Regions from separate parts of the Ralstonia chuxiongensis genome, predicted to be linked through region 1. Evidence: predicted binding sites of a transcription regulator. Region 1 holds the regulator's gene; each other region holds the start of a gene.
The links. The regulator FliA, encoded in region 1, starts transcription of late flagellar genes. The targets are predictions, from matches to a motif close to CTAAAGTTTNNNNNNNNNNNGCCGNTA.

Region 2: a site for FliA is predicted at 1,248-1,274, ahead of NKG59_RS21725 (flagellin N-terminal helical domain-containing protein). Genes of this name have one in related genera too.
Region 3: a site for FliA is predicted at 2,748-2,774, ahead of flgM (flagellar biosynthesis anti-sigma factor FlgM). Genes of this name have one in related genera too.
Region 4: a site for FliA is predicted at 2,554-2,580, ahead of fliD (flagellar filament capping protein FliD). Genes of this name have one in related genera too.

What each region holds. Positions count from the first base shown of each region.
Region 1 is NZ_JAMYWC010000001.1:632,810-637,997, forward strand. Features, by position in the region: gene NKG59_RS02725 (aldose epimerase family protein) at 1-1,063, shown strand, start outside; gene NKG59_RS02730 (nucleobase:cation symporter-2 family protein) at 1,107-2,534, opposite strand; gene NKG59_RS02735 (RNA polymerase sigma factor FliA) at 2,891-3,652, opposite strand; gene NKG59_RS02740 (MinD/ParA family ATP-binding protein) at 3,661-4,440, opposite strand; gene flhF (flagellar biosynthesis GTPase FlhF) at 4,454-5,188, opposite strand, start outside.
Region 2 is NZ_JAMYWC010000007.1:105,249-110,436, forward strand. Features, by position in the region: gene NKG59_RS21715 (sensor domain-containing protein) at 1-203, shown strand, start outside; gene NKG59_RS21720 (LuxR C-terminal-related transcriptional regulator) at 338-973, opposite strand; gene NKG59_RS21725 (flagellin N-terminal helical domain-containing protein) at 1,385-2,206, shown strand; gene fliD (flagellar filament capping protein FliD) at 2,404-4,452, shown strand; gene fliS (flagellar export chaperone FliS) at 4,513-4,950, shown strand; gene NKG59_RS21740 (flagellar protein FliT) at 5,008-5,188, shown strand, end outside.
Region 3 is NZ_JAMYWC010000007.1:81,512-86,699, reverse strand. Features, by position in the region: gene NKG59_RS21620 (flagellar hook assembly protein FlgD) at 1-302, opposite strand, end outside; gene flgC (flagellar basal body rod protein FlgC) at 331-738, opposite strand; gene flgB (flagellar basal body rod protein FlgB) at 937-1,392, opposite strand; gene NKG59_RS21605 (hypothetical protein) at 1,398-1,580, opposite strand; gene flgA (flagellar basal body P-ring formation chaperone FlgA) at 1,832-2,689, shown strand; gene flgM (flagellar biosynthesis anti-sigma factor FlgM) at 2,811-3,131, shown strand; gene NKG59_RS21590 (flagella synthesis protein FlgN) at 3,265-3,726, shown strand; gene NKG59_RS21585 (LuxR C-terminal-related transcriptional regulator) at 4,183-4,899, shown strand; gene NKG59_RS21580 (porin) at 5,024-5,188, opposite strand, start outside.
Region 4 is NZ_JAMYWC010000001.1:122,932-128,119, forward strand. Features, by position in the region: gene NKG59_RS00525 (hypothetical protein) at 1-363, shown strand, start outside; gene fliD (flagellar filament capping protein FliD) at 476-2,512, opposite strand; gene uvrA (excinuclease ABC subunit UvrA) at 2,708-5,188, opposite strand, start outside.

The sequences.
Region 1 (5,188 bases):
GTCCGCACACGCGCCGCTCGACGGCGCCATCTCGTCTGCAACATGGGGGCACTTGCCGGACGGTGAACCGGTTCGGCTGTTCACGCTGCGCAATGCCTCGGGCATGCGCGTTTCGATCAGCGATCTGGGGGCAACGCTCGTCTCCTGGCAAGCACCTGACCGCGGCGGGCGCCTGGGCGAGATTCTTCTGAACCACGCGACGCCTGCCGCCTACCTGGAATCGCCGGGTTATCTGGGCGGCTTGATCGGGCGCTGGGCCAACCGGATTGCCGGCGCACGCTTCACGCTCGACGGCATCGACTACGCGCTCGACCGCAATGAGGGCGGCAATCTGCTCCACGGCGGGGCGAGCGGGTTTCATCGGGCGCTATGGGAGGCTGAGGATGAGGACGGCGCATTGGTCCTGCGGCTCACGTCCCCAGAAGGCGATGCGGGATTCCCCGGCAATGTCGCCGTCCAGGTTCGCTATGCGCTTGACGACGATGGCACGCTGTCGATCGACTATGAAGCGCGGACCGATGCGCCCACGCCGATCAACCTGACAAGCCACGGGTATTTCAACCTGAGCGGCAAGCCCGGCACCGACATCAAGGGCCACATCCTGTCGATCGATGCCGACGCCTTTCTGGAAGTCGACGCCAAGCTGATCCCGACGCGAACAGCCAGCGTCGCGGGCACGGCATTCGATTTTCGTCAGGGGGCGCCCATTGGGGTACGGCTGGACTGGCCTAACGCGCAACTCGCGCAGGCCGGCGGGTTCGATCACTGCTTCGTGCTGCGCAATACGGCGCCGGAGGGTCACCCGCATGTACGCGCGGTCGCGCGGCTGTATGACCCCGGCAGCGGGCGCGAATTGACGGTGCTCACCGATCAGCGCGGGCTGCAGTTTTACTCGGGGCACAAGCTGGGGGGCACGCACGCGCTGCGCAGCGGCTTATGCCTGGAAGCGAGCGCGTTCCCGAACCAGGTCAACATGCCCGATGCGCAAGCGGTCATGTTCCGCCCCGGCCAGGTCTACCGCCAGCACACCGCATACCGCGTGTCGGTTGCTGAAGAGACCTGAGCCGCCAGACCTGAGCCGCTTTTCAGGCGCGCGGCTTGGATGTTCAATGCGCAGCAGCGGCCGCGCCGTGCATGACTTCGTGCGAGCCACGGATGCCGTTGAACCACGCGTTGAGCACCACGGCCACCAGCGTGCCCATCACGATGCCGCTGTGGGTGATGGGGTGCATCCAGTCCGGAAAGTGGTGGAAGAACGCCGGCGCCAGCGTCGGCATCATGCCAAAGCCGACCGACACCGCGATGATCAGCAGGTTGTGGCGCTGCTGCTGGAAATCGACCATGCCCAGCATGCGGATGCCGGCTGCAGCCACCATGCCGAACATCACGATGCCCGCGCCGCCCAGCACGTATTGCGGCACAGACGCCACCACGTAAGACAGCTTCGGAAACAGCCCCAGCACGATCAGCAGCAACCCGCCAGCGGCCGCCACATAGCGCGAACGTACGCCCGTGATCGACACCAGCCCGATGTTCTGCGAGAACGACGTATGCGGAAACGTGTTGAACACGCCCGCCACAACCGTCGCCAGACCGTCGGCACGCAGGCCGTTGGTGAGTTCGTTGCGCGAGATCGGCTTGCCCACCACGTGCGACAGCGCGAGGAACATGCCAGTTGATTCCACCAGCGTGATCACGATCACGATGCACATCGAGATGATGGCCGACAGCTCGAACTTCGGCATGCCGAAGTGGAACGGTGTCACCAGCGTCATCAGCGGCGCCGCGCTCGCATCCGCCAGCGACACCTTGCCAAACGCCGCTGCCACTAGCGTGCCCGTCACGATGCCAAGCAGCACCGCGATATTGCACAGCAGTGCATTACCGAACTTGGTCAGCAGCAGAATCGTCACCAGCACCAGCGCCGCAATGGCCAGGCCGAACGGATCGCCAAACGCCGGGTTCGGCACCATGTGGCGCACGCCGTCGACCACCTGCGGAATCATCTGCTGACCGCCTGCGGCCCAGTTGATGCCTACGCTCAACAGCGAAAAGCCGATCAGCATGATGACCGTGCCCGTTACCACGCGCGGGAACAGGCCAAGCAGCCGCCCCATCAGCGGCGCAATGGCAATGCCGAACACACCTGAAACGATGGACGCCCCGAAGATGCCGGGCAGCCCCATGCTGGGCTCCACGCCAATGGCGATCATGGGTGCAACCGCGGCAAACGTGACGCCCATCATCACCGGCAGACGGATCCCGAAGATCAGGAAACCGAGCGATTGGATAAGCGTGCCGATGCCAGCCGCAAACAGGTCGCAATTGACCAGATACGACAGATCGCTCTTCGACAGACCAAGCGCATTGCCGACAATCAGCGGCACGGCAATCGCACCGGCGTACATCACCAACAGGTGCTGCAGACCAAGAGCAAACAGGCGGGGCAGCGGCAGACGCTCGTTGACGGGATCGACAGCGGCGTGAGCGATTGTCGACGAAGAAGGCGAGGGTTGGCCGGGGGATTGGCGCATTGTTTGTCTCCTGGGGCCGCCCCCGTGTCAATGCCGGGAGCGTGCTTTAGGCGGATGTGGCGGAGTCCATCCGCCGGCATTCATGCGGCGTGATGCCGCGTATTTGCCGGAATCTTGGAGGTGCGCCGTTTTTCTGTCAACAATTGCCACTGTTTTTTGTGTACATATTTTGCGTTCTGAAACGTGTGTGCGCTGTCATCCACCTCTTCACGCATGCAAGCGTGCCCGCGAGACCGAGGCCCCAAAGAAAAAGCGCAGCCGCGAAATGACTCGCTGGCCGCGCAGTAAGAAACTGGCAGGTCAAGCACAGACCAAGCGTCGCAGGCCAAAGGCAGCGGCGCCCGGTTGACCTCAGATCAGGTCGGCGTCGGCAGCCATGCGCGATCACGCAGGCGCGAGCGGATGCGGGCGATGGCCTGGCTGTGGATCTGGCACACGCGCGATTCCGACACGCCCATCACGGCGCCGATTTCACGCAGGTTCAGATCCTGCTCGTAGTAAAGGCTCATCATGAGCTTTTCGCGCTCGGGCAGCGCCTCGATGGCGGCGACAACCGATTCGCGCAGGTCGTGGTCCAGCAGTTGGTCCAGCGGCGTGGCGTCGTTCTCGGGTGCGCGGTTCTCGATGAAGGCGTCGGCGTCTTCGCGGTCGAAATCTTCGTAATACAGCAGCTGGCTGCCTTGCAGGTCGACCAGTTGCTTCTGGTATTCGGCCAGCGACATGCCCAGCGCTGCCGCAATCTCGGTTTCGGTGGGCGCGCGACCCTTCTGCTGCTGCAGCTTCTGGATCGCCTGCTCGATCGTGCGCGCGTTGCGGCGCAGGCCGCGCGGCAGCCAGTCCGAGCCGCGCAGTTCGTCCAGGATCGCGCCGCGGATACGCTGGGCTGCGTAGAACTCGAACTGCACACCCTGCGTTTCCTCATAGCGCGACAGCGCGTCGAGCAAGCCCATCATGCCGGCCTGGATCAGGTCGTCCAGCTCAACGCTGGCGGGCAGCTTGACCATCATCTGGTTGGCAATGCGACGCACCAGCGGTGCGTACATGGCCATCTCGTCGGACTTGGTCTTGCGACCGGTTGCGGTGTACATATTCATGCCTGCCTTTGACGCTTCGTTCATGCTGCGCCTCAATAAACCAATTCGGCCGCGCGTGCGGTGGCGCGGGGCGTCGCAGTCGAAGTCGACATTGACGTGTCTTGCGCCGATTCATCCGCCGGCTGTGCCGGTGCCCGCGCCGACATGACCACCCGCGACGGCGCACTGCCATCACCGGCTTGGGCCTCGGCGCTGGCCCAGCTCAACATTTCTTCGGCAAGCTGGCGGAAGGCCATGGCCGAAGGCGATGCGGGAAACGCGCTCGCCACGGGCTTGCCGAGCGAGAGCGCAAGTTCTACGTGCCGGTCCTCTGGGAGGTAGCCGGCGAAATCGATACGGGTGTTCAGGTACTGGCCCACGGTGTTGGCCAGGTTGCTGAACACGCGCACTGCGGAATCCACCGAATGCGCGCCGCACACCACGGTGCGGATGCCAGCGCTGCCTTGCAGCACGGCGGTTTTCTTGAGCAGCGTGTACGCGCTCTTGATGCCTTCCGGACCATCGGTGAAGGTCAGCAGCACGTCGTCGCAGACTTCAGCCACGGTGCTCAGCGCCCGGGTGCCGAAATGCGCGGCCACGAGCGTCACATCCGCCGTCTCGTCGTACTGCTCGAGCACGCCGGGCATGGCGAGCATGGTCTGGGCGTTCACCACGGCCGTGTCGCGGCCCATGGCGGACAGCGCGATGCGCAGGTTGTCGACAAAGTCGTCGACCTGCTCTTGCCCACCGATCACCAGCACACGGCGGGCAGCGGCATGACCGAGCATGCGCCGCAGCCCTGCGGCTTGATCCTTGGCGAATGGCGTCGTCATGGTCGCCCCCTTGTCAGGCGAAATCGAAAGCGGCCAGGCCAGGTTCGCGGTTACGCGCAGCGCCTTGCGCCACGAGCAACGATTCATCCGAATCCAGCGTGAACGACGACTGCTCCGCACCAGCCCGGAACGAGCGATGGATCAGCAGCTTCTTGTTCGGCACCGCAATGTCCTCCGGCACACGCTGGCCGTACGACACGTAATGCAGCGGCAGGCGGCGGCGGATCATCACGTCCATCGCGTGGCCCACCGAGGCAGCCTCGTCGATCTTGGTCAGGATGCAGCCAGCCAGGTTGGCGTCGCGGTAGGCACCCACAACTTCATCGAGCGTCTTGCCGTTGCTTGCAGCGTTGAGCAGCAGCAGGCGCTTGATCGACGGGCCCACGGCATGCAGCATCGCCATCTGCTCGGACACGGCGCGGTCGCGCTGGCTCATGCCGATGGTGTCGATCAGCACAACGTGCTTCTCGCGCAGATCGTTCAGGGCCAGGCTCAGGTCTTGCGCGTCTTTCACGGCATGCACCGAGACGCCCAGGATCTTGCCGTAGATGCGCAGTTGTTCATGGCCACCGATCCGGTAGCTGTCGGTGGAGAGCAGTGCCACACGCGATGCGCCATGGCGCAGCACGAAGCGCGCGGCCAGCTTGGCGGTCGTGGTGGTCTTGCCCACGCCGGTCGGGCCCATCAGGGCAAACACGCCGCCCTGGTCGAGCAGGCTGTTTTCATCCGACACGGTGGTCAGGTTCTT
Region 2 (5,188 bases), on a different contig from region 1:
TCATCATGATGGCGCAGGCCATGGGCATGAAGACCGTGGCCGAAGGCGTGGAGACCACCGGGCAACTTGAATTCCTGCGCGAAGTCGGCTGCGACGAGTTTCAGGGCTATCTGCTCACGCGGCCGCTGGAGCCGACAGCGGTGCAGGATCTCGTGCGCGAGAACGCCCGCCGCTACGGCGAGCGCGTTCCCCGGTTTCTATGAGTCTTGAGTCTATTTAGGGTGTCCCGGAAAGCGTAGCGAGCGCCCCGAGGTTGGCGTGAGAAGCGCAGCCGTACACGTGTACGGCGAGCATCGCAAGGCCAAGATCGGGGTGCGCAGTAGCTTTACGGGGCACCCTAGAGTTGGAGGCCGTTGCCGACTACGTACATGGTCAGCTCGGCGTTGTTGCGCAGCTTCATTTTCGAGAGCACGCGCCCCCGGTACACGCTGACCGTCTTGACGCTGATCTGAAGCGCCTCGGCAATCTCGCCCAACGTGCGGCCGGAGCCGAGCATGCGCAGCGTCTGGAATTCGCGGTCGGAAAGGATGTCGTGGCGGGGCTTGTCCCAGTCGACGTTCAGGTTGTCGGCCAGGACTTCCACAAGGTCCGAAGGCAAGTATTTCTTGCCCTTGGAGATGGCGTTGACGGCGGCCAGCAACTGCGGCTGGCTGGCGTCCATCGGCAGATAGCCAGCGGCGCCCGCCTTGAGCGCCCGGACGGCAAGCAGCGCTTCAGGGTGGCGGCCCAGTGCCAGCACAGCCAGGCGCGCATGCTGCTGGCGCACGGTCTTGATGGTCTGGAATTCGTCTCCGGTGGCCGATTCCACCGAGAAGAGCATGACGTCCCACTCGCGCTGGGCGAGCAGGTCGTTATTGGCATCGCGCAGGTCCGGCACGGCCTCGATCTGCCGGGCCAGGCGCGAATCCTTGAGGATCTGGCGCAGGCCGACACGGGCAATATCGTGCGGTTCGACGATCAGGACATTGAGCATGGTGGGTGTTGCGGGTCAAACGCGGGCTCGCATCGAGCTCTTCTTTCCGCCCGCAGGCCTTCCGGCCGAACTGGCGGGCTTGCAACTCCCCATCTGTGCACTGTGTGGCGCTCTATATATAGAGGGATGCTGGCGCCTATGGACTGGTCGAACGAGTATAGCCGAGGGTCTGCAGGCCAAGAAGCAGGCTTGCCGCCTCTTTTGGAGGGGGTGTCGGAAGTCAGGCGCCCGCAAGCCCAAACCGCCGCCGACGCACAAATTTGTCAAGGCGACCCTAAACTTTCCTCAGAGGCCACCGATAACCTGAGTACAACGCAGACCTGATCCCCTTCAAGTTGCAGGTCACGTTGCCCGGCCTAGCCGGAATTAGCAAACACGGGCAACAAACCATCGGGAAACTTAGGAGCCGTCATGTCCCTCAGCCTCAATACCAATATCTCGTCCCTGCAAACGCAGCAAGCACTGTCGGCCTCGAAGGATGCGCTGCAGACCTCGCTGCAACGTCTGTCGACCGGCCTGCGCGTGAACAGCGCGAAGGACGATGCCGCTGCCTACGCTGTGGCCTCCAGCCTGACGACCACGCTGAACTCGCAAACCCAAGGTATCCAGAACGCCAACAACGCACAGTCGTACCTGCAAACGGCTGACTCGTACCTGGGCCAGGTTGAAAACAACCTGCAACGTATGCGCCAACTGGCTGTGGAAGCCAACAACGGCGGTCTGTCGACCACCGACCAGGCCAACCTGGACAAGGAATACCAACAGCTGGCCACGGCCAACAAGAACATCGAGACGAACGCCAACTACAACGGCGCCAAGCTGTTCGATGGTTCGGTAAGCTCGACCACGTTCCAGTACGGCCAAAACGCGTCGACCGACGTGGCAACCGTCACCAACGCCAACCTGGCAAGCTTCGGTACGCTGACCGGCACGAGCGTGACGTCGACGGCCAACGCAACGGCCGCTCAGGGCAAGATCGACACCGATCTGGCCAGCCTGAAGGCAGCTCGCGCTGACCTGGGTGCACAGCAAAGCGGTCTGAGCTCGACCATCAACACGCTGACCTCGTCGAACACCGCCCTGTCGGCTGCCAAGTCGGCCATGGTCGATACGGACTACGCGTCGGAAACGTCGAACATGACCCGCCAGAACATCCTGCAGCAAGCGGGTACGGCGATGCTGGCGCAAGCCAACTCGGCACCGAACAGCATCCTGAGCCTGCTGAAGGGTTAATCAGTAAGTTGGATGCAGCCCCGCCGCCTCGCGGTTGGGCCAAGGGCCGGCGCTCCTCGGGGCGCCGGCCCTTTTTCTTTTGACGGATACCCCACTTTTTCGTGGGTGGCGCCTGCATAACCTGCCCTAAAGAAGCTGCAGCCCGTGCCGTTGTGTAGAGAGACTTCCGCCGGCGCAGATGCTTATCGGACCCGATCATGGCGACTACCACTACCACCTCCTCAACCAGCAGCTACGTACCGCCGATCTCCATTCCCGGCATCGGGACGAGCATCGACGTCAATTCGCTGGTGTCCAGCCTCATGAAGGTGGAAAGCCTGCCGCTGACGCAACTGCAGACGCAGCAAAGCTCGTACCAGACGCAGCTGTCGGCCGTGGGCTCGCTCAAGAGTGCGCTGTCGACCTTCCAGACCGCGCTGTCGAACCTGACGAGCGCGTCGAACTACAGCGCGATGAAGGCCAGCGGCTACGACACCTCGATGCTGAGTGCGTCGGTGACGGGCTCGGCGCCTGCAGGTTCCTACGCGGTGAATGTCACGCAGCTTGCGCAATCGCAGGTGCTGGCGGCGCAGGGGCAGACGTCCACCACGACCGCCATCGGCAGCGGCGCCTCGACCACGATTTCGTTCTCGTTCGGCTCGGTGTCGGGCGGCTCGCTTTCGGGTGGCAAGTACACCGGTTCGACGTTCACGCAGAACGGCAACCTGGCGGGTGGCTCGATCACGATCGACTCGTCCAACAACACGCTCGCGGGTATCCGTGATGCGATCAACTCGGCCAACGTGGGTGTCTCGGCCAGCATCGTGAACGACGGCAGCGGCAGCCCGTACCGCCTGGTGCTGACGTCGACCGCGGGCGGCTCCAGCTCGGAGATGAAGATTTCAGTGTCGGGCGACTCGACGCTGCAATCGCTGCTCTCGCAAGACCCGGCAGGCACACAGAACATGACCGAAGTGACCACGGGCCAGAACGCCCTGGCCACCATCAACGGCATTGCCGTGCAGAGCCCGACCAACACGTTGTCGAACGTGGTGGACGGTACGTCGTTCACGCTGTCCAAGACGGGCAGCACGAACGTGACGGTCGCCAACGACCCGACCGCCACCACCACCGCCGTCAACAACTTCGTCAGCGGCTACAACGCGCTGCGCACGCAACTGAACTCGCTCACCAATATCGACACCACCAACAAGGCCAACAACGGCCCGCTGGCGGGCGATGTGAGCACCAAGACGCTCATCAACCAGATTACCGACGTGCTGGGCCAGGCAGTGGGCAACGGCAATTACCAGTCGCTGGGCAGCGTGGGCGTAACGATGAATTCCGACGGCACGCTGTCGGTTGACAACACCAAACTGTCGGCTGCGGTTGCAAAGTCGCCCAGCCAGGTGGCCGGTTTGTTTGCCGGTACCGGCACGGCCACCGATTCGCTGGTCAGCGTGCCGACGTTCTCGGATTCCACGCAGTCCGGCAGCTACGCCGTCAACGTGACGCAGTTGGCCACGCAGGGCACGCTTACGGGTTCGGCCGCCGCCAACACGACCATCACGGCGGGTGTGAACGACACGCTCGCGTTCAACATCAGCGGCATGTCCGTCAACGTGACCTTGGCGGCCGGCAGCTATACCGCGGCGACGCTGGCTGCGCAGATCCAGAGCCAGATCAACGCATCGACCACGCTGCAAGGCGCCAAGGTTAACGCGTCGGTGTCGGCTGATGCCAGCGGCGTGCTGAGCGTTACCGATAGCCAGTTCGGCTCGGTGTCGGCAGTGTCTGTATCAGGGGCGGGTGCTTCGTCGCTCTTCGGCGCGAGCCCCACGGCCGCCAACGGTGTGGATGTGCAGGGCACGATCAACGGCGTTGCTGCCACCGGTTCGGGGCAGAACCTGTATGGCGTCAGCGGTTCGGCCACCGACGGCTTGACGGTGCAGGTGGCCGGCGGCCCGCTGGGCGCCCGTGGCACGGTCACGGTGCAGCGCGGTTACGCTGCCCAGCTCAACACGGTGATGACCAACCTGCTGTCGTCCAGCGGCATGGTGCAGAACGAGACGGACTCGATCAACAGCTCGCTCACCTCGCTTGCCAGCCAGATCACCGCCATGCAGACGCGGCTGGATAACAAGCAGGCGCTGTACTACACGCAGTTCAACGCGTTGTCGGCCGCGGTGGCGAGCATGACGAACACAAGCAATTACCTGACGACGCAGCTCGCGGCCATTACAAAGCAGACTTCGAGCAGCAACTAAGCCAGGTTCAGGTTTAGAGCACAACCCAAAACAAAACAGACTACAGCGAGGACCTTTTCCATGTACGCTGCACGCCGTGCCATCGGTGCCTATGCGCAAGTCGGCATCGAGACGTCCGTGGTAGACGCCAATCCGCACCGCCTGATCGCCATGCTGTTTGAAGGCGCGCGCGCCGCCATCAACCTGGCTGGCGCCGCCATCCAGCGTGGCGACGTGCTGGCCAAGGTGAGGGCGTTTGACAAGGCCATCTCGATCATCGGCCAGGGCCTGCAGGCCAGCCTTGATCACCAGCGCGGCGGCGACATCGCCGTGCAACTGAACACGCTGTACGACTACATGCTGCGCCGCCTGCTGGTGGCCAACGGCAACAACGATCTGACGATCCTTGCAGAAGTGGATGGCTTGCTGGTCCCGCTGCAGGATGCGTGGCTCGCCATTGGCCAGATGGGCCAGCCTGGCGCCGCCGTGGCGAACAGCCACCTGAGCGTTGTGAGCTGATTGCCGGTCGTTTTAGTAAAGCGACCTTTGACTGAATTCGGCCCAACTGGAGCCAATATGCACCGCAACATCCCGATCAAGGACAGCGAAAGTCTGTTCACCTGCTACGAAGCCATCGCACGCCTGACCGCCGAAATGGTCAGCGCGGCCGAAGTGGGTAACTGGGAAGTCGTCAGTACGCTTGAACGCGAGAGCGCCGCCTATGTGGATGCGCTGCGCCGTTCCGAGCCGCATCCGC
Region 3 (5,188 bases), on a different contig from region 1:
TTGGACGACGGCACCTGCACGGTGCGGCCGATCAGCGACGAAGCCTGCGTGGCCGCGTTCTGCGTTGCCATGCTCGACATGGTGGTGTTCAGTTGCTGGATACCGTTCACAGTGTTGATCTGCGCAAGCTGCGAGGTCATCTGCGAGTTGTCCATCGGGTTGAGCGGATCCTGGTTTTGCAACTGCGCAACCAGCAACTGCATGAACGTGTTCTGCAGATCGGTGCCGCTGGTGATGGCAAGCTGGTTGCCGGAGGTCGTGCTAGAGGTGCCGGTGGTGCTGCTGGTTGAGCTGACGGTCATGTTCGTGTCTCGCGATGAATAGAGCCGCTTACTGGCCCAGAGTCAGAGCCTTGGAGGCCATCGTCTTGGTGGTGTTGGCGACTTCCACGTTGGCCTGGTACGAGCGCGACGCAGAAATCATGTTGACCATTTCGTCCACCACATCGACGTTCGGCATGGTCACGTAGCCGTCTGCATCGGCCAGCGGGTTGCCCGGCTGGTGCATGCGCTTCATGGGGGTGACGGTGTCTTCGACCACACGGTCGACCGACACGCCGGTGGCGTAGTCGTCAGACTCCTGCACGGGCGAGAACACCACCTGCTTGGCGCGGTACGCCTTGCCGTCCGGGCCCGTCACGCTTTCGGCGTTAGCCAGGTTGGAGGCGACCACGTTCATGCGCTTGGACTGCGCGGTGAGCGCGCTGCCAGCTACATCCATCACCTTGAATAGCGACATGTTGATTCCGATGTCTTCAAATACTGTTGCCGGCACCGCTGCCGGACCGATCCGGTTGTTCTGTATGGCGGCTTGCTCCGGACCGATATTTCCCGGCCCGGAGCGCCACACAGTTCCCGCCCCTCTTTCGCCGCGCGTGATTGCTGCGCGGTCGTCTTAATTGCCTGTCTGCTGCTCTTACTGCTCTGCTACGTCGCGCTAGCTGTTTTGAATCGCTGCCAGCATCGACTTGATCTTCTGCGTCACGATGCTCAGATCGGCCTCGTAGCGCACGGTGTTATCGGCAAAGCGCATGCGCTCGCCATCCATGTCCACCGTGTTGCCGTCGATGGACGGCTGCTGCGACGTGCGGTACTGCACTTCGCCCTGCAGCGCCTTGGTCTGCTGCGACAGCGACGCCTGCATCAGCGACACCTCGCCGGCCGGTGCGCCATCTACCGTCAGGTGGCCCGCAGCCGTTGCCGTCATCGGCAGGCTGTTACCGCTTTGCTGGCCGACCGCCTTCTGCAGCGCCGACTGAAAATCGAAGTCGCGCGCCTTGTAGTTGGGCGTATCGGCGTTGGCGATGTTCGAGGCCAGGATCTGGTGACGCTGCGAGCGCAAGTGCAGCGCCTGCTCCTGAAAACCGAACAACTGATCCAGCTTGTCGACCATGTCTGTCATTCCTTGCGCGTGGCGCCCTGGTTACTGCTGCCACCCGCCTGGGTTGCGTTCTGTTCTGTATTGCGTTTGCGTGTTGCGCGTTCCCTTCGGACGGAGAACTCGGCATCAGCGGCCCCTTCAAAACCGCCGATGCCGTCTCCAAAACCGCTGAACCGCTTGTCATGCTGAGTTGCCGTCATGCGACCTCAGTGGAAAAGACCTGTCTGCGAATCCGATATCTGGCCGAAGAACGAGCAACCTCGCCACCTACCGGAACAGGCTGTACGGCCAGGAACCGCACAACGCCAGGGACTTCACCACGTTGCAAAGTCTAGGGGCCGGTGTGCAAGACCATTCGTCCGAATAAGGGGGGGATTGGCCGACATTTCCGCATTTGGCGCTCGCGCACGCGTGGCTAAACTTCACCGGACTTTTGATGAAGGGGCTCTCCATGTCCACGCGGTTTGCACGCAGCGCGCACCACCCGACCCGAACTTCCGTCACGGCCATGCCGCTGGCTGGGCGCCAGCGCAAGCTGTTGTTGATCCTGGCGCTGGGCCTGCTGGCCAGCGTCGTGCACCCGATCCTGGCGCACGCACAGGGCATGGTGCGCGTCGGCTATCCGCCGGCCCAGGCCGTGCAACAGCCCGCGCAGCCCACCACCATCCAGGGGCCGAACGCCATCCAGATGCAGATTCAGCAGCAACTGCAGTCGCAACTGGACATCCTGGGCGGCACGAATGAGACGGGCGCGCCACGTGCGTCGGTGGAAGTTGGCCCCGTGGATGCACGCGTGGCCAATCAGCCCTGCGACCAGATCGACCTGATGCTGCCGGCGGCCAACCGCCTGCGCGGCCGTATACAAGTGGGCGTGCGCTGCCGCTCGCCGCACGCCTGGGCGGCCTGGGTGCCGGCCACGATTCAGATTACGGGGACGTATTACGTCGCGTCGCACCAGCTCTCGCCGGGCAAGACGCTCGATATGGGCGATCTGGAAGCCCGCACGGGCGACCTTTCGATGCTGCCGGCCTCGGTCGTGCAACAGCCGGCCGATGTGGTGGGGCGTGTACTGCTCACCAGCGTGGCTGCCAACCAGCCGCTGCGCGCCGAAAGCCTGCGCCTGCCGATTGCCGTGCAGGCCGGCCAGACGGTCAAGCTCCTCGCCGAGGGCGGCGGCTTCCAGGTCAGCAGCGACGGCCGGGCCTTGAACCAGGCGGCCGTGGGCCAGGTGGCGCAGGTGCGCACCGCCAACGGCAATGTCGTCTCCGGCATTGCTCAGTCCGCTGGCGTCGTGGCGATCCAGTTTTAAGACCAAATTGATAACGACTGATCACTTTTAACCGTGATGCGTTATCGATACCTGCCGCTAAAGTTTGAGCCGGGGTTGGCCGTTATGGGTGATAGGATGAACGCGCTCTTCGGAGACACCCGTGAAAATCAACCATATCGTGAACAACACGCCGGCCGTTGCGCCGACCAAGGACGCTGCGTCCGGGTCGACGCGCGCGACCGGCTCGTCCCCGGCCGCTACGACGGCTTCGGGCACCACGCGCCACACCGGCGATTCGCCGTCGCTGTCGGTCCAACAAGTCTCGCGCCAAGTGGGCAGCGGCGACTTCGACGCCGCACGCGTCGAGCAGATCCGCAGTGCTATTCAGAACGGCACGCTCAAGATGGACGCCGGCAAGATCGCCGATGCGGCGCTTTCCGACGCGCAATCGCTGCTCTCCACGCGCTCCAAGAAGGTCTGACGGGGGGTTCCCGTCGTCCGTCCCCTGTATTTTCTGACGCCGCCGGTCCGAGGGTTTCCGCCTCCGGACTGATCGCGGCGGGGCGGCGTGCCGGCCGGCGGCTGCCCAAGCTTCCCAGCCTGAGGTAGTCACCATGGACAACACACTGCTGATCCGCACCCTTGCCGACGAGCAGGAACTGCTGCGCGCAGCCACCCTCACCCTGGATGCCGAAGCGCAGGCGTTGCGCGACGGCGACATGGTGGAACTCGAGCACATCACCCAGACCAAGCAGAAACAGCTCGCTGCGTTGGGCGAAGCCGACCGCGACCGCCGCCTGTGGTGGGCCCAGCACGGCGGTGCCGATCCGTACGGGCTGGTCAAATACCTGCGCACCGACGAAACCGCCAGCCGCCTGTTCGACGAAAACCTGGCCCTGGCCCGCCTGCTGCGCCAGCGCAACATCGACAACGGCACCCTGATCGACCTGCGCCTGCGTGCCACGCAGAACGCGCTGTCCGTCCTGCATGCTGCCAACAACGGCGGCGGCACACCCTACGGCCGCGACGGCAAACAGCCGCTGTCGATGCCACGCTTCTCCGTCGTCGCGCAATAAGCCACCACAACACGTTTTTGGGTACAAAAGCCCCGCTTTACGCTTACGTCAATGGGCGTGAAGTGGGGCTAGCTGCTGCTGCCTGATCCTGCTATGTATAGAGGGTCCAGCACACCACCGATCGGGGTAAACAAAAAGGTTTACATCCCATTGATGGGTGCAACAAGCATGCTGGGGATTTATTCTGCGATTTTGGCGGGGTTAATCCTCCGCGCCTGGCGACATAAACAAGAAAAACCGGAAGGAAATTGCGCCTGAATGGCGTGCCAAGGTTTCGGCCCGGCGGCACCGCACTGCGGTGACTGCCGGTTGAACGGGGAATATACCGAGACCGCACGCCAGAAGCATTTTCCACAAGCACGGCTGCATTGATTTTGGACCCAGTGGTCCAAATAGGCGCGGCAACAAGCTGATTCCGGAAATGGGCAAACAAACCATAACCAGACAGGCGGCGCAGTGAAATCAATCGTAGTGGAGGCACACCCTTTGGTGCGTGCCGGCGCGACCCATGTGTTGCAATCCTTGCCGGCCATCACCGAAGTGGTCAGCGTCGAGCCGGACGAAGCTCTCTTTGAAAACCTCGCGGCGCATGCGGACGCCGAACTGGCCCTGATCGGCCTGCCCTTACCCGGCATCGACGATCTGCCAGCCCTCTCCCGGCTGCTTCAACAGCCGCATCCCCGACATGTCGCCGTACTGGGCGAAACCGATTCCGCTGCGCATGTGCGTACGCTGATGCAATTGAATGTCTCGGCATATCTGCTGAAAAGCTATTCCGGCAAATTGATTGCAGCGGCATTGGAATTGGTGCTCGCCGGCGGCCGTTATGTGCCGGCGTCGATCGTGCTGACACGGCCTGAAGCGATTGCGGCAAGTTCGGCCAACGGTAATGACGATGGCGCGTTGCTCGGCCTGACGCAGCGGCAATATGAGATTCTCGTCTTGCTCTCGCGCGGGCATCCGGTCAAAACCATCAGCCGCATGCTGAGTATTTCCGAGGCGACAACCAAGGCGCATATCAACGCGCTGTATCGCCGGCTTGAAGTGCGCAGCCGTACCGAGGCTGTCTTCGTGGCCACGCAGCGCGGCGCCATGCTGCTGAATCAGCCAAACATTGGAGCCGAGGCCCCAGCGCCGCTCTCGCCGCCGTTGCGCCTGGCGCGCACCGGCTGACGCCGCCGCCCTTTCGGTTTTTCCACATAACAAAAAACGGCGCCCGGAATCCGGACGCCGTTGCAAATGCCCGCCCACGCTGTCGACACGTGGGCGGTGACAAGGAAAAGCAGAACGCGAAGGCTTAGAACTTTGCGCGAATGCCTACACCGAAGGTGTCAGCCGTCGAGAGGTCCGACACCTTGTCGCGGAAGTAAGCCGCATACACATCGGTGCGCTTGGACAACGAATAGTCGTAGCCCACCGCCCAGGTGTTGCGCTTCACGTCAGCCGCACCCGAGGTCTTCGT
Region 4 (5,188 bases), 510 kb from region 1:
CTGGAAGACTGGATGAAACTCCCCGACATGACCTCGTGGCGCTTTTATCTCAACGGGGTCTACATGGACGTTCAGATGTCCAGAGACTCGACGCGCATGAAGGTGGATGAGCCGGGCGCGTACTTCGTCAAGATCAAGCTCGAGGGCTACGCCAACTTCTGGCGCAATGCGTTCAATGAGCAGGACCGCCCACACTGGCGTGACCTCTTTCCCGGCCTGCAACGCCAGATGCGTGCCGAGCGTGCCAGCTCCGAGCAAAAGCTGAATGCTCAGGGCTACAGCGTCGACACCAGCTACCACAACCCGGACGAGACGTCCGGTGATCAGCCCATCTCGCCGCCCGCGAAGACTGGCGCGAAATGATAGCTCGCCCAAGTGCTGGGTTCGGATAACAAGAACCCGTTGTGGGGAAAACCGCAGCAGTAACCAGGCAATTGGCCGCAGCGGATGCGCACTCAAGGTGCGGTCAGCGCGATCAGCCCGCCGTCCGCTGCTTCTGCAATAGCGCCAGCTGCGTCGTCAGGTAGTTGCTGGTGTTCGTCATGCTGGCCACCACCTTCGACAGCGCATTGAACTGCGCGTAATACAGCGCCTGCTTGGCATCGAGCTGCTTCTGCATCCGGTCGATCTGGGTGCCGAGCGAAGTGATCGAATTGTTGATGGCGTCGGTGGCGTTCTGCACCATGCCGTTGCTCGACAGCAAGTTGCCCGACACGGTGTGCAGTTGCGCCGCGTAGCCGCGCTGCACGGTGACGGTGCCGCGGTCGCCCAGCGCACCGCCAGTGACTTGCACCGTCAGACCATCCACAGCCGAGCCGCTGGCACCGTACAGGTTCTGGCCCGAACCCGTGGCGGCAGCGCCGTTGATGGTGCCTTGCACATCGCGCCCGCCGGTGGCCGTCGGGCTGCCGCCGAGCAGCGACGCCGCGCCATTGCCTGACACAGACACCGTCGATACCGATCCGTATTGCTTGTCGGTCAACGTCAGTACGCCGTTGGCATCGGCGCCGATGGCGACTTCCACCTTGGCCCTCTGCAGGTCGGGCGATGCGTTGATCTGGCTCTGGAGCTGCGCGGCCAGGCTCGACGGGGTATAGCTGCCCGCCGGCACCTTGATGTTGGTCGTAATGCCGCTGAGCGTGACCGACAGGCTGTCGTTCACGCCGCTCTGGATGGTCGTGTTGGCGGCCGCCGAGCCCTTCAGTGAGCCCTGCGTGGCCAGTTGTGTGACGTTGATGCCATAGCTGCCGGCCTGCGTGGTCGTTGAAAACGCTGAAACCTTCAGCAGTGAATCCGTCGCTGTGCCCGTGCCGGCAAACAGCGCCGCCACCTGGCCGGGCGATTTCTTCAGCGCGGCGGTCAGCTTGGGGTCGTCAATCGACAGCGTCCCTTCCTTGTCCATCGTCACGCCGATGCTGCCTAGCGACTGGAACGCGCCGTTGCCGATGCCCTGGCCCAGCACGTCGGTCAGCTGGTTGATCATCATCTTGGTGCTGACGTCGCCGGCCAGCGCGCCGTTGTTGGCGGCGTTGGCCGTGTCGAACTTGGTCAGCGCGTTGAGCTGGATGCGCAACGCGTTGTACGCCTTCACAAAATTGAGCACTGACTGGCTGGCCTGGCCGGCGTCGCTGCCGACCGTGACGGTCGTGCTGCCCGTCTTGGCCAGCGTGAACGACGTTCCGTCGACAACGTCCGTCAGCGTGTTGGTGGCGCTTTGCACGCTGATGCCGTTGACGGTGGCCATGGCGTTGCGGCCCGTGGCCACCTCGGTCATGTTCTGCGTGCCGGCCGGGTCGTGACTCAGCAGGGATTGCAGTGCAGGGTCGCCCGACACGGAAATCTTCATCTCCGAGTTGGCGCCGCCCGCGGTGGACGTCAGCACCAGCCGATAGGGCGAATTGCTGCCGTCGTTGACGATGCTGGCCGAGACGCCCACGTTGGCGCTGTTGATAGCGTCGCGAATGCCGGCGAGCGTGTTGTTCGACGGGTCGATGGTGATCGTGCCGCCAGCCTGGTTGCCGTTTTGCGTGAAGGTGGAGCCGGTGTATTTGCCGTCGGCAAAGCTGCCACCCGAGACGCTACCGAATGAAAACGTGAGGGTGGTGGGCGTGCCGCCGCCAATGGGCGTCTTGCTGGAGGCCTGCCCGTTGGCCGACAGCACCTGCGCCTGCGCAAGCTGCGTCACGTTGACTTGATACGTGCCCGCCGGCGCCGTGTTGGACAGCGAAGCCGTGAGGATTGAGGTGTCGTGTCCGCTAGCCTTGTTGCCGGTGAACGTGTCCGGATTGTTCAGGGCCGCCATCGCCGTCTGGAAGGTCGCCAGCGCGCTTTTGAGCGAGCCGACCGCCGACAACTGCGTCTGAAAAGCCTTCTGCTGCGTCTGCCGCAGCGTCATGCCCTTGCTTTCCGCCTGGATCAGCTTCGTCACAAGGCTGTTGACGTCGATGTTCGTACCGATGCCCGGAACCGAGATCGGCGGAATGTAGTTGTTGCTTGTGGACGAAGTGGCCATGTCGGATGCGCGCAAACGCTTTCTTCACAATCTCCACAATGTGACGGCAGCGCTGCCCGGTTCTTTAGGGCAAACCCTGCTCGGGCAGGCATTTTCTGCCGGTTTGCTCAGGAAAGCGAAAGAATTGCCGGCGCCACACCAAGCGGCGCACCGCGCTGACGGTCTCCACCCGGGCGGAGACCGTCGCACGCCACGCTAGACCGTTTCGCCTTCCTTGCTTGGGTCGACTTGCTTGCCGCGTGCCAGCACCGGTACCAACGCCGCGCCGGTATGGCTGGCCGCCACGCGCGTCAACGCCTCCGGCCCGCAAGCCGCGACGATCGTGCCGCCTTCATCGCCGCCTTCGGGGCCCAGGTCGAGGATCCAGTCCGCCTCGGCAATCACATCGAGGTCGTGCTCGATCACGATCACGCTGTGCCCGCCGTCTGCCAGGCGATGCAGCACCCGGATCAGCTTGGCCACGTCGGCCATGTGAAGACCGACGGTCGGCTCGTCCAGCACGTACAGCGTGTGGGGCGCCTTCTGGCCGCGTCGGGTCAGGTCATCGCGCACCTTGGACAACTCGGTGACGAGCTTGATGCGCTGCGCCTCGCCGCCGGACAGCGTGGGCGAAGGCTGGCCGAGCGTCAGGTAGCCGAGGCCGACGTCCTTCATCAACTGCAGCGGGTGGGCGATGCTGTTCATCGCGCCAAAGAACTCGACCGCTTCGTCGATTTCCATGGTGAGCACATCGCCGATGTTCTTGCCGCGCCAGGTGACGGCAAGCGTCTCGGCATTGAAGCGCTGCCCGTGGCAGACGTCGCAGCCGACCTTCACGTCGGGCAGGAAGCTCATGGCGATGGTGCGTACGCCCTGGCCTTCGCAGGCGGGGCAGCGGCCGTCGCCGGTGTTGAAGGAGAAGCGCGAGGCGGTATAGCCGCGCGCGCGGGCCTCCAGCGTGTCGGCAAAGAGTTTGCGGATGGTGTCCCACACGCCGATGTACGTGGCCGGGCACGAGCGCGGCGTCTTGCCGATCGGGGTTTGGTCGACCTCCAGCACACGGTCGATGGTTTCCCAGCCGGTGACGCTGTCGCAGCCGTGCCAGTCGTGTTTGACGTCGAGCTTGCGCGGCATCTTGGCGTCAGGCACCTCAGCCTGCGCAGCCTTGCGCGCGCGGCGCGTGGCCGGCGAAGACAGCACCGAACGGCCAACCGCATCGAGCAGGTTCGTCATCAACACATCGCGGGCCAGCGTCGATTTGCCGGAGCCCGATACGCCTGTAATGGCCACCAGGCGCGACAGCGGCATCGTTGCCGTCACGTTGCGCAGGTTGTGCAGCTTGGCGCCGTGCACCGTCAGCCATTGCTCGGGCACCGCCTGAGCGCCGGCACGCGGCGCAACCACCTGACGGCGCGGCTGAAGCGGATGCTCGATCGGCTGCGACAGGAACCGGCCAGTGAGTGAATCCGGCTGGGCCGCCAGGTCCGCCACGCCGCCTTGTGCCACCAACGTGCCGCCGCGCTTGCCGGCGCCCGGGCCGATGTCGATGATGTGGTCGGCCCGGCGGATGGTGTCTTCATCGTGCTCAACCACCACCAGCGTGTTGCCTTTGTCGCCCAGCTTGCGCAGCGCGTCGAGCAGGATCCGGTTGTCGCGCGGATGCAGGCCGATGGTCGGCTCATCCAGCACGTAGCAGACGCCCTGCAGGTTGCTGCCGAGTTGCGCAGCCAGCCGAATACGCTGCGCTTCACCGCCCGACAGGCTCGGCGCGGCGCGATCCAGGCTCAGGTAGCCCAGGCCGACCTCCTCCAGGAACGACAGGCGGCTGTGGATTTCGGCCACCACGTCGCGGGCGATGTCGGCATCGCGGCCGGTCAGGTCCAGGCCTTCGACCCAGCGGCGGGTCTGGCTGACCGTCCACTGCGCAATGTCGACGATGGGTTTGGCGGCAAAGGTGACAGCGCGCGCAGTCGGGTTCAGGCGCGTGCCGTGGCAATCCGGGCAGGGCAGGTCGGTCATGCCGTCCGGATCGACTTCCTCCGACGGCAGCGTCTGTTCGCGGCCGCGATCGTCACCGCCAAGCACGGTGTCATCAAACGCAGCACGCTGATCGCGCGTAAGCGCCAATCCGGTACCGACGCAGCTCGCGCACCAGCCGTGCTTGCTGTTGTAAGAGAACATGCGCGGGTCAAGCTCGGGGTAGCTGGTGCCGCAGGTGGCGCACGCCCGTTTGGTCGAAAACACCTTCACGTTGCCGACGTGCGCCGTGCCACCGTTGCGCATGGCGTTCTGCAGGCCATCGAGCGGCGCGAGCACGTGCATGATGCCCTTGCCATATTCCAGCGCCTGCTCCAGCAGTGCACGCAGCGCGGCTTCGTTTTCCGGCGAGACAACGATGTCGCCCACGGGCAGTTCCAGCGTGTGCTCGCGGAAGCGATCCAGGCGCGGCCATGGGTCGACGCTCAGGAATTCTCCATCGACGCGCAGATGCGTATAGCCGCGCGCCTTGGCCCATTTGGCAAGGTCGGTATAGACGCCCTTGCGGTTCACGACCAGCGGCGCGAGCAGGCCGATGTGCTGGCCGCGATGATCGCGCATGAGCTGGGCAAAGATCGCCTCGGGGCTTTGCGCGGACACCGGCGTGCCATCGTGGATGCAGTGCTGCACGCCCAGCTTCACATACAGCAGCCGCAGGAA